Regions from separate parts of the Mesorhizobium sp. M0615 genome, predicted to be linked through region 2. Evidence: riboswitches for the same ligand, from Rfam matches in the RefSeq annotation. Region 2 holds a riboswitch; the other holds the start of a gene.

The links. Region 2 has a riboswitch for thiamine pyrophosphate ahead of thiB (thiamine ABC transporter substrate binding subunit). Riboswitches for the same ligand answer to the same signal wherever they lie in the genome.
Region 1: linked by a shared signal. The riboswitch ahead of NKI46_RS03290 (YkoF family thiamine/hydroxymethylpyrimidine-binding protein) and the one ahead of thiB (thiamine ABC transporter substrate binding subunit) in region 2 are both predicted to bind thiamine pyrophosphate.

Annotation. Positions count from the first base shown of each region.
Region 1 is NZ_JAMYQI010000002.1:112,043-117,655, forward strand. It holds gene NKI46_RS03275 (ABC transporter substrate-binding protein) at 1-726, opposite strand, end outside; gene NKI46_RS03280 (ABC transporter ATP-binding protein) at 723-1,505, opposite strand; gene NKI46_RS03285 (ABC transporter permease) at 1,502-2,344, opposite strand; gene NKI46_RS03290 (YkoF family thiamine/hydroxymethylpyrimidine-binding protein) at 2,600-3,208, opposite strand; TPP riboswitch at 3,199-3,311, opposite strand; partial or broken gene NKI46_RS03295 (GSU2403 family nucleotidyltransferase fold protein) at 3,522-3,911, shown strand; gene NKI46_RS03300 (hypothetical protein) at 4,177-4,428, shown strand; gene NKI46_RS03305 (DUF2934 domain-containing protein) at 4,585-4,824, opposite strand; gene NKI46_RS03310 (hypothetical protein) at 4,917-5,132, opposite strand; gene NKI46_RS03315 (DUF1236 domain-containing protein) at 5,231-5,560, opposite strand.
Region 2 is NZ_JAMYQI010000010.1:201,943-207,555, forward strand. It holds gene NKI46_RS19470 (ABC-F family ATP-binding cassette domain-containing protein) at 1-921, opposite strand, end outside; gene NKI46_RS19475 (thiamine diphosphokinase) at 923-1,582, opposite strand; TPP riboswitch at 1,745-1,859, shown strand; gene thiB (thiamine ABC transporter substrate binding subunit) at 1,903-2,910, shown strand; gene thiP (thiamine/thiamine pyrophosphate ABC transporter permease) at 3,160-4,767, shown strand; gene thiQ (thiamine ABC transporter ATP-binding protein) at 4,764-5,528, shown strand.

The DNA of each region.
Region 1 (5,613 bases), on a different contig from region 2:
TTGGTAGCCGCGCCGCGTTGCCTCGACGAAGGCCGATGCGGCCTTCGGGTTTGCCTGGAGATATGCATTGCTGGAGGCGATCAAGGTGGTGTGCTCGTCGGGCACGCCGTAGTCGGCGTAGCGGAAGCCGCGCTGCCTGACGCCTCTCAACTCGGCAGCGACGCCTTCCCAGGTCGAGACCTCCAGCGTGAAGTCGACCGAGCCGTTGGCCAGCGCCTCATAGGCCGAGGTGCCTAATGTCACCGTCTCGAAAACGCCCTTGCCGCCATCGTGGCGGATGATGGTCGAGATCAGCGTGTTTTCCCAGGCGCTGCCGAAGCCGCCATAGGTCAGACCGTCAAGGTTTTTCGGGCCTTTAATCTCACTACGGTCCGCGTTGAAGACCAGCTGTCCGGTCTCCTGCTGGACCACGGCGTAGACCGCCTTGAGATCGGCGCCGGCAGCCCGCTGGGTGAACAGGCCGACGCCGGCAATGCCGAAATCGGCGATGCGGTTGGCGACCAGCGTGCCGGCGCCGGTATCGCCATAGGGCAGGATCTCAACATCGAGCCCAGCCTCGCCGTAAAACCCTTTGTCGCGGGCAACGAACAGGCCGACATGGTTGGTGTTGACCGTCCAGTCGAGCGCGACGGTGATTTTTTGCGTAGCCGCATGAGCGCGAGAGGCCAGCGGCAATCCGGCGGCCAGCGTCAGCAGCAAAGCCTGCCGGCGTGTGAATTCGGTCATGAAAAACTCCTTTGAGCGGTCTGCGGAAACAAGCCCCGGTCAGTCCCGGGATTGAGCAGCGTGTCGAGGATGTCGGCTTCGAGCGCGGCGGCCTGGCGCGCGGCATCGCCGCCGGTGGTGCGCGGGCGCGGCAGCGGCACGGCAATCTCGCCGATGATGCGGGCCGGCCGCGCCGACATCAGATAGATTCGATCCGAGAGGTAGACGGCTTCGCGCACGTCATGGGTGATCAGCAGCGCGGTCCAGCGGTGGCGCTGCCACATGCCTTCCAGCCAGCGCTGCACACCCGCGCGGGTCAGTGCATCCAGCGCGCCAAAGGGCTCGTCGAGCAGCAGCATGTCGCGCTGCTGCACCACGGTGCGCAAAAGCGCCGCGCGCTGGCGCATGCCGCCGGAAAGCTCGGCCGGCCAGGCGCGCTCGAAACCGGCAAGGCCGAACTCAGCGAACAACGGCGCGACGCGTTCGCGCGCCGCCTTGCGGCCAAGACCCTGCACTTCCAGCCCCAGCGTCACATTGTCGATGACGCGCCGCCACGGCATCAGCGCGTCGCGCTGCGGCATGAAGGCGAAGGGGCTGCCCTGCAATGGCGCGCCGTCGAAGCGCATGTCGCCCTCGCCTTTCAGCGCGCCGGTCAGCAACTGGAACAGCGTCGACTTGCCGGCGCCGGAAGGGCCGAGGATGGAGACGAACTCGCCGGCCGCGACATGAAGCGAAATGCCGGCGAGCACCTCAAGCGCGCCGAAGTTCTTCCTGATGTCCCGGAGTTCGAGCCGCGTCATTGACGGTTCTCTTCTGCAGCTTCAACCTTGCCGTCGCGGCTTTCGCTCCCTGCATTCTCCCAAGGCATGGCGAAGCGCTGGACGAGCACCGCAATGGCGAACAAGACAAGCGTGAGCGCGGCGCTGACGGCGACCGCGGCGAGCACCAGATCGGGCCGAAAGTTGTTCTTGGCATTGAGCATGTAGATGCCCAGCCCCTTCGCCGCCCCCGCATATTCGGCGAAGATCGCGCCGACGACGGCGTAGGTGATGGAGATGCGCAGCCCGGCGAAGAAATAGGGCAGCGCCGAAGGCAGGCGCGCCAGCCAGAAGATGCGCCAGCGCCCTGCCCCCATGGTGGCGAGCATCTGCGAAATCGCCTTGCTGGTCGCGGCAAAACCCTCGACCAGCGCCACCATCATCGGGAAGAAGGTAACGAGCGCCACAAGCAAGATTTTTGGCATCAGCCCGAAGCCGAACCACAGTACGATGAGCGGCGCAATCGCGACCAGCGGCAAGGTCTGGCTGATAATCAGCAGCGGAAACAGCGCGCGGCGCAGCGGGGCCAAGAAATCGACCAGCGCCGAAAGCACGAAGGCAGCGACCAACGAGCAGGCGAAGCCGGCTGATGTGGCGCGGATGGTGGGCAGCGTGTTGTCGGCAAGGGCAGCGCGATGCTCCCAGGCCTGCTGCAGCACGCGCGACGGCGCCGGCAGCATGGTGGGCGCAGCGCCACCATAGCGGGCGTAGAGCTCCCACGCCGCGAGGAGCAGGGCGGAGGCGCAGGCGGCGGGGATGGTCTTGGCGATGGCTGCGGCTAATCTCCCCCCTCGAGGGGGAGATGTCGCCGAAGGCGACAGAGGGGGTCGTCTCGCATAGAGCGCCCACGCCTTGCCGATGCGAAAAGGACGTCGGCGCTCCACGCGCTGGGACCCCCTCTGGCCTGCCGGCCATCTCCTGCTCGAGGGGGGAGATTCGTGGGCATCGCGGTCTTCGCCAATCGCCAATGGCTCCCCTCCTCTCTGTGCTGAGGGGTCAGAGGCATCTCCTCCACGCAATGGGTCAGATAAACCAGCCACGGCAATATCCTCAAGGAACGACGCTTGAGCCGCGGCTCAGACGGCGCTCGGGCTGTTCGCCGAGATCGTGATGTCGAGGGTGACGTGGCCGGCGCCGGGGCCGAAGCGGCAGAAGGCCTCGTTGAGCGTGGCAAACACCGCACCGGCATCGCCACGCAATTTGGTGCAGAAGTTCTTTGAGCGCTCAAAGACGCCGGACTGTTTCAGGAAATCGATGCAGCCGTAGATCTCGTCCATATGGTCGCCCGTGCCCATAACGTAGAGCGAGAACTGCGCCGCCACCGGCTGGCCGGTCGACGGCGTGGCCTGGACAGCGCGGATCGCGGCGATCTTGCGCTCGTCCAGCGGAATGGCGGGGCCGCCGGTCTCGTCGGAGCGGCAGATCGGATCGTCGGGCTCGCCCGGACAGCCGCGCGAGACCGCCGCCGAAAGCACGCAGTGCTTGCCGCTTTTGGCCGCCGCGACGAACAGGTCGCGCATGGCGGGAAACAGCACCTCGGGCGGCCCGACCATAAGGGTCGAGATGTCATCGGTTTCGATCCGCAGCCGGTCGCGCCAGGGATCGAGCGCGCCGAGCGCGCCGAGGATGACGCCGACGAAATCGTCGGTCATGGGATAAAGGGAAATCTGTGCGCCTGAAAACATCGCCCGCCTCGCTCCGCTGGTATTATCCAGATCAGCTTTAGGGTCCGAAGGCTTGCCGCCCTCATCTCAGCCCCGACGATACGGAGCACCCCTGTGGATGGGCGGGTTAAAGCACCGTTCGCGGCATTGGGGAAGCCGTTTGTTGAGGCACTGCGGGAAAGTGTTTTGGGCCAGACGTGCCGGGCGCCCGGGCGTTAACAGACGACTCGTCAGTTCGTTGCGTTATAACGTTTCCACGAACTTCTTATAACTGCGTTGAAATTCAAGCTGATAAACGTAATTATAAGAAAACGGCAGAGACTCCGCGCAGCCCTTACGGTTTCTGGATTTCCTTATCCGCGACCCCATCCGGACTGTGCTCCTGCATCGCTCGGGCTTGCCTGTGCTGGTCCCCTCGCCCCAGCGCTACGCCATCCACAAGCTGATCGTCGCCTCGCGACGCGGGCCGAGCGCTGGCGCCAAGCGGGAGAAGGATCTCCATCAAGCGCGCCTGCTGACCCAAGCGCTCGAAGCCACGCGTCGCCAGGACGACCTTGCCTTCGCCTTCATGGAAGCGTGGGACAAGGGCGAAAACTGGCGCGAGACGATCCGGGGCGGCTTGAACCTGTTCGACGCCGCCACGAGGGAAAACAGTCACACCATCCTGGGGAAATCCCTCCGCGAAATTGGTGCGACTCCTGAAGGATTCACGATGCGGGATTAGCTGAAGCGACCGCTGCTATATTCATTTCCATCGTCCCAACCGTACGAAATTGGCTTGACGCTTATTCGTACATAAAGTACGATATCTCTTTTCGCAGAGAGGAATGTCCTTGAGCACAGCGAACCATGTTGCCTTCGCCGATCTCTCTCGGCCTTTGCTGTCACCCCCGTCGTTGCCGCCGCCTTTGTTGCCGCCGCCTTTATTGCCGCCCCCTTTGTTGCCCTTGTCATTCGATCAGTGCGAACGCCTCGCCGGGGCCTGGCGAATGGCCAGCCAAGACATCGCCGACGACATCCGCTTCATCCGCCAATATCTGAAAGTCGTTGCCGAGAAGGACGAGAGGCTGTCGACCGGCACCCTTGTTCACAGCCGCGCCTATGTCGAGGCCTGCGCCGGCTGGCTGCCACAGACTGTAACGCGCTATCTGCGCCACCTGCGCCAGATCACCGAATGCGAACTGGCCATGACAGCTGCCGGCATTCGCTTTGCGCTGTCGAGTTATGCCTGGGAGGCATGAGGGCGCCTGTCGCCAAACACAAGGAATTGCGCTGCCCGTCGCAGGCGCAATTCGTCAGGTTGAGAGGCTCGGGCGCGCCTGAACGGCGGGCGCCAAGGATGGCCCCGGCCAGCGAATTCCGGCCTTGCTTTATTTCGACTGGCCTTATTTCTGGCCTTATTTCGATTTGGCTTTGCCGGACTTTGCGGCGGCAGGCTTCGCCGCCTTTGGCTTGGCGGCTGCCTTGGGGGGCTTGGCGTCAGCTTTCTTCGCCGCCTTTTTGGGCTTGGCGACCGCGCCATCGACTTCAGCCGTGGCCTGCTCCCAGTGTTCCTGATGCGCGCCTTCAGGCCGGCCGGCCTTTTCCCAGATCTCGTGCGCGCGCTGGCGAATGCGGTCCTGTTTGTCGTCCGTCACTTAAGCCTCCGTGGTTGGGTCCGGTCGGTTGGTCCAGATTCCACGAAAACATTAGCCGAAAATTCGACCGGCGTCTTGAGTGACGAGACATCTCAGCGCGGGTCGGAAATCACCGCAACGCCGAGCAGCGCCGCTTTCTTGACGATCAGCCCGGCGAGGTCGGCATCCGAACGATCGGTGCCGGTGCGCTCCCGCAGGAGCGCGATCGCTTCCTTCATCGATAACAGCGCCGTGTTGCGCTCGGCCAGCAACTTGTCGCAACACGCCGCAACATTGGCGGAGTTCGGGGTCTCGACATGCGGCAACATGGCAATTCTCCTTTCATCATGTTCGTCATTCGGCCCTGCCGCCCTTTTGGGAAGAACGACAGGGCCGTATCACCGATGAATGGTTAGGTTGTCGAGCGTTACTCGACCACCTCGACAATCCTGCGCGTGCTGGGGTCGACCAACACGGTATGGTTGTCGACGACGGCGTATCTGTACTGAACGTCGGGAACCTCCTGCAGCTCGACAGTGTCAGGCAAGGCAGTGCCGACATTCAATTCGACGCCGAGCAGATTGACCGAGGCAAGCGGATGTTTCTTTACGTATTGGTGCACGACCGTGCGCTGTTCCGGGGTGATGATCACCTGCTGCTGTGCCGGCTGCGTGACGATGACCTCGTCGGCGGCGGCAATGCCGATACCAGCGATCATGGCGAGCCCGGCGACGGCGGGAATAAGGATGGTTTTCATCTTCGTCTCCTGTCGTTGTTGGCGAGCTCCGCCGTGTTCCCGCATGAGGCGAA
Region 2 (5,613 bases):
GCGCTGGATGCGGGTCGAGAAGCCCTTGACCACGGTCAGGTCGCCAAAACTCTTCTCGATGTTCTTGGCCTCGATCACCAGCTTGCCGGATTCGGCGGCGTCGCTGGCCACCATGGTGGCCGAGCCCTCGGCGCCGCGATGGCCGCGAAAACGCTGGCGCATGGTCTGCAGTTCGCCCAGGCGGCGCATGTTGCGCTTGCGGCGAGCCGTCACGCCATAGCGCAGCCAATGCTCCTCGCGCACGATCTGGCGGCCGAGCTTGTGCTGTTCGCGCTCTTCCTCTTCCAGCACAAGGTCGCGCCATTCCTCGAAATGGCCAAAGCCCTTGTCGAGGCGGCGGGTCTGGCCACGGTCGAGCCAGACAGTGGCGCGCGAGACGCGTTCGAGGAAGCGACGGTCGTGCGAGATGACGATCAGCGCCGAAGACGTCCGGACGAGCTCCTCTTCCAGCCATTCGATGACCGACAAATCGAGATGGTTGGTCGGCTCGTCAAGCAGCAGAATATCGGGTTCGGGCGCCATGACGCGGGCAAGTGCTGCGCGGCGCGCCTCGCCACCGGAGAGATCGTTGGGGTTCTCCGTGCCGGCGAGGCCGAGATGCTCCATCAGATATGTGGCGCGGTAGGGATCGTCGGCAGGCCCAAGCCCGGCCTCGACATAGGCACGCACATTGGCAAAGCCGTCCATGTCGGGCATTTGCGGGAGATAGCGCACCGTTGCCGAAGGCTGGCGGAAGACCTCGCCGTCTTGCGGCTCGATCAGACCGGCGGCAATCTTCAGGAGCGTCGACTTGCCGGAGCCGTTGCGGCCGACGAGCGCGATCTTGTCACCGGCGGACGCCGTCAGTTCGGCGCCATCGAGCAGCGGCGTGCCGCCAAAGGTCAGTCTTATGCCGTCGAGGTTGAGAAGGGGCGGGGCCATGTCAGCTTTCAGGCAAGGGGTAGGGGTGGGCGAGCAGCAGCGCGCGGCCATGGCCGAGCGCGATTTCGAGGCCTCCCCCGGTCGTGTTGGACTTGACCTCGTTCGAGATGGTCAGCGACGAGCCGAACACGACCTCGACATGGTCGAGCGGCCACTTCGCGCCGGACACGGTGAGGCCCGAAAGATCGGAAAAGCCGAGCACCGAAAACAGCGTTCCGTCGGCATAGTCGAAGCCGGCCTTGCCAGGCAGCAGAGGGGCGCCTTCCTGCGCTCCGCTGGTCAACAGCACTTTTGTCCCGGCCTCGGCCAGCCGCAGGCTGAGCGCCAGATGGAGGAAGGCGTGGTCGGCGCGCTTGCCGCCGAAAGCGCCGGCCAGCACCAGGCTGGTGGCGCCGCGTTCCAATGCCGCCGCGATCGCCAGTTCGCCATCGGTCTTGTCCTTTTCGGGAGGAAACACCTCCCGCGGCACGGCGGCGAGATCGGCAGGCAGGTCCGCCGGCACGGAATCGAAATCGCCGACCCACAGCTCCGGCATCACGCCGAGCAGGCGGGCATGATCGATGCCGGCGTCGGCGGCGATGACGCGCGTGCCCGCGACCTGGCGGTCGAGCCGCGGCGTGCGGACGAGATCGCCGCCAAGCAGGATGGTGAATGTGCTCATATCCGCTGGCCCTTACCAGCCCCGCCGACGAAACGGAAGGCCGAGCGGCACCATCACTCTTTGTTGGAGCATGATCTTTTTCCGGAAACGGATTCCACTTTCCGGGATCATGCTCGGGCAAACTTCCACTTGCGTGGCACCTTGGCCGGGCCTATGTGTCGAAACGCTCTAACGGGGTGCCGGACGCGATCTTCGCGGACCGGCTGAGAGGCAGTCTCGCCAACCCGCTGAACCTGATCCGGTTTGTACCGGCGGAGGGATTAGACGCTTCGGACAGCCCGACGCCTCAATTCCTTTCAACACGAATGAAGGAGGCGCCGATGCGCATGTTTTTGTCCCGTCTTGTCCCAGCGCTGGGGCTTGCTGTTTCGCTGCTGGCAAGCTCTGCGTCCGCGCAGGAAAAACTCACGATCTATACCTATGAGAGTTTCACTGCCGACTGGGGTCCGGGGCCCCAGGTGAAGAAGGAATTCGAGGCCGAGTGCGGCTGCAGCGTCGACTTCGTCTCGGTGGCCGACGGCGTCGCGCTGCTCAACCGCGTCAAGCTCGAAGGTGCCTCGACCAAGGCCGATATCGTGCTTGGTCTCGACACCAACCTCACCGCGGAAGCCAAGGCTTCCGGCCTGTTTGTCCGACATGGCGCGGTGGCTGAAAACAACGTGCCGGGCGGCTGGAGCGACGACACTTTCGTGCCCTATGATTATGGTTATTTCGCCGTCGTCTACGACACCGAAAAGCTGAAGAGCCCACCGAAGAGCCTGAAGGAACTGGTCGAGGGCGATGCCGCCGACAAGATCGTCATCCAGGATCCGAGGACGTCGACGCCGGGCCTCGGCCTGCTGCTGTGGGTCAAGTCGGTCTATGGCGACAAGGCGCCGGAAGCCTGGGCGAAACTCAAGGGCAAAGTGCTGACGGTGACGCCGGGCTGGAGCGAGGCCTACGGCCTGTTCACCAAGGGCGAGGCGCCGATGGTGCTTTCCTATACGACGTCGCCGGCCTACCACATGGTGGCCGAGAACACCGGGCGCTACCAGGCGGCCTCGTTCGAGGAAGGCGAGTATCTGCAAATCGAGGTCGCCGGCATCACCACCACGGGCGCGAAGAATCCGCTGGCGGCGAAGTTCCTGGCCTTCATGACCGGGCCGAAATTCCAGGATGTCATTCCGGAGACCAACTGGATGTTCCCGGCCGGGAAAACCGACAAGCCGCTCAATCCGGCTTTTGATAGGCTGGTCAAGCCGGCGAAGACCTTGCTGTTCAGCCCGGAAGAGGTCGCGGCAAATCGCAAGGCCTGGGTGGATGAATGGCTGGCGGTGATGAGCAAGTAGGAATTCAGGATGGCGCTTGAACACCCCCCTCTGGCCTGCCGGCCATCTCCCCCGCAAGGGGGGAGATCAAGCGCTCGGAAGCTTTCGCCAACCTCCAACGCGGCGAGGATGGGGCGGGGAGCGAAGCTGCTAATCTCCCCGCTTGCGGGGGAGATGTCCGGCAGGACAGAGGGGGGTGGGCGGGAACTCGACCTCCGTGAAATATTTCCGTCAGCAGCCAACATGCGATGTAGGGTTGGATAGCACGAAATGCGTGCGCACTATCCCTCTGATCCCCGCATCACGGCCGGCATTGTCGCGCTTGCGGCAATCGCGCTGCTGATCGGTGGCGCCTTCGCCGGCCTTATCCGCGAAGGCGCGCACGACCTTTCCGGCGCCGCGTCCGCCTTTGACCTCTATCTCCTGCGCGTTGTCCGCTTCACGCTCTGGCAGGCTGCGCTCTCGATGCTGCTTTCCGTCGTACCGGCGCTGTTCGTCGCCCGCGCGCTGTCGCGGCATCCGCGCTTCTTCGGACGCGGCTTCATCCTGCAGCTGTTTACTGTGCCCCTTGCCTTGCCGGCGATTGTCGCAGCGCTGGGCATACTGGCGCTCTATGGCCGCGCCGGTTATTTCGCCGCGATCGGTGGCCAGAGCTGGCCCGACATCTATGGGCTGCCGGGCATCCTCGTCGCCCACGTCTTCTTCAACCTGCCGCTGGCCACCCGGCTGTTCCTCGAAGCGCTGGGCACGGTGCCGGCCGATCAATGGCGGCTGGCGAGCCAGCTCGGCATGGGGGCGAGGCCAGCCTTCCGGCTGATCGAGTGGCCGGTGCTGCGCGCCGCGCTGCCGGGCGTCGCGGGGCTTGTCTTCATGCTTTGCATCACCTCCTTCACCATCGTCCTGATCCTCGGCGGCGGGCCGGCGGCGACGACGCTGGAAGTCGCCATCTATCAGGCACTGCGTTTCGACTTCGATCCGGCGCGGGCGGTGACGCTGACGGTGCTGCAGATCGCGCTGACTTTTGCCGTCATGCCGGCGCTGACGCGGCTCGGCGCCAATGTGACCGGCGACGCCAATTTGCCTGTCGCGCCGCGCCGCTATCACTTGGCCGGCAAAGCAGAAACAGCGTTCAACGCCGTCCTGATCGTGCTCGCCTTGCTGTTCGTCGCCGGACCAATGGCGGCCACCGTCGCGTCCGGCCTCGACGCCGATCTCGGCCGGCTGGCGGGCGAGAGTGCCGTGCGTCAGGCGACCCTGACCAGCGCCGGTCTCGCCCTCTCGGCGGCGCTACTTTCGGTGGCGCTGTCGCTGTCGCTGATCATGGCTCGGCGGGCACTGTCGCTGCGCCGCCGGTCCAGTGCCCGTTCATTGCTCGAACATGCCACCGACACCGGCGCCGGCTTCGTCCTCGTCGTGCCGCCCATTGTCATCGGCGCCGGCTGGTTTCTCCTGCTGCGCACGGTCAGCGATGTCTTTGCCATCGCGCCGGTCATGGTCGTCACCGTCAATGCGGTGATGGCGATGCCCTTTGCCATCCGCGCGATGCGCCCGGCCTATGATGCGGCGAGCGAGCGCCACGAAAAGCTGTGCGCGCAGCTCGGCATTGCGGGCTGGAACCGGCTGCTTCTGGTCGACTGGCCATCGCTCCGGCGGCCGCTGGCCACCGGCTTTGCCTTCGCCATGGCGCTGTCGCTCGGCGATCTCGGCGTCATCGCGCTGTTCGGCAGCGATTCGGTGCAGACCTTGCCCTATCTCCTGCTGGCGCGCATGGGCAGCTATCGCACGGCCGATGCTGCCGGGCTGGCTTTGCTGCTCGGGGCGGTCTGCCTTGCATTGGTGGTCGCGGCAGACTGGCTGGGACGGGGAGAGAGATCGTGACGTCCGCTGTGGAGAAAGGCACGACTGTCCGGCTGGACAAGGTCTCGTTCAGCTATGGCGAAACGTCATTCCTGTTCGATGTCGAATTCCATACATCTAAGATCACCGCCATCATGGGGGCAAGTGGTTCGGGCAAATCGACCTTGCTCAATCTGGTGGCTGGTTTCGAGACGCCGGAGTCCGGTCGCGTGCTGATCGGCGCCGCCGATGTCGGCGCCAAGCCGCCTTCGGCGCGGCCGGTGTCGATGGTATTCCAGGAAAACAATCTGTTTGCTCATCTCTCGGTGGAGAAGAATGTCGGGCTCGGCCGCTCGCCATCGCTCAACCTGACCGACGCCGATCGCGCCGCAATCGCCGAGGCGCTTGACCGCGTCGGCCTGGCCGGCAAGGAAATGCGCCTGCCGCGCGAACTCTCCGGCGGCGAAAGGCAGCGCGTGGCGCTCGCCCGCGTTCTGGTGCGCGACCGGCCGGTGCTGCTGCTCGACGAGCCGTTCGCTTCGCTCGGGCCAGCACTGCGCGACGACATGCTCGACCTGGTGGCCGGCGTTCATGCCGAGCGGGCGATGACGGTGCTGTTCGTCACGCATCAGCCGGAAGACGCTCGCCGTATCGGCGAGCAGATGGTTTTTCTGGACAATGGCAGGGTTGCCGCGACGGGACCTGCCGCCGATTTTTTCGACGGCACTGGCCCTGAAGCGTTTCGGCGCTATATCGGCGCAAGTTCGGGCGGATCACGCGATATTGCCCGGAAGCGGACATAATTTACGACCAAACCGGCTACAGGTGATGTGGCGCTTGCTTGCCATGGTCCAGTCGATGTGGCTAGGTCCGCTTAGTACTGGTCCG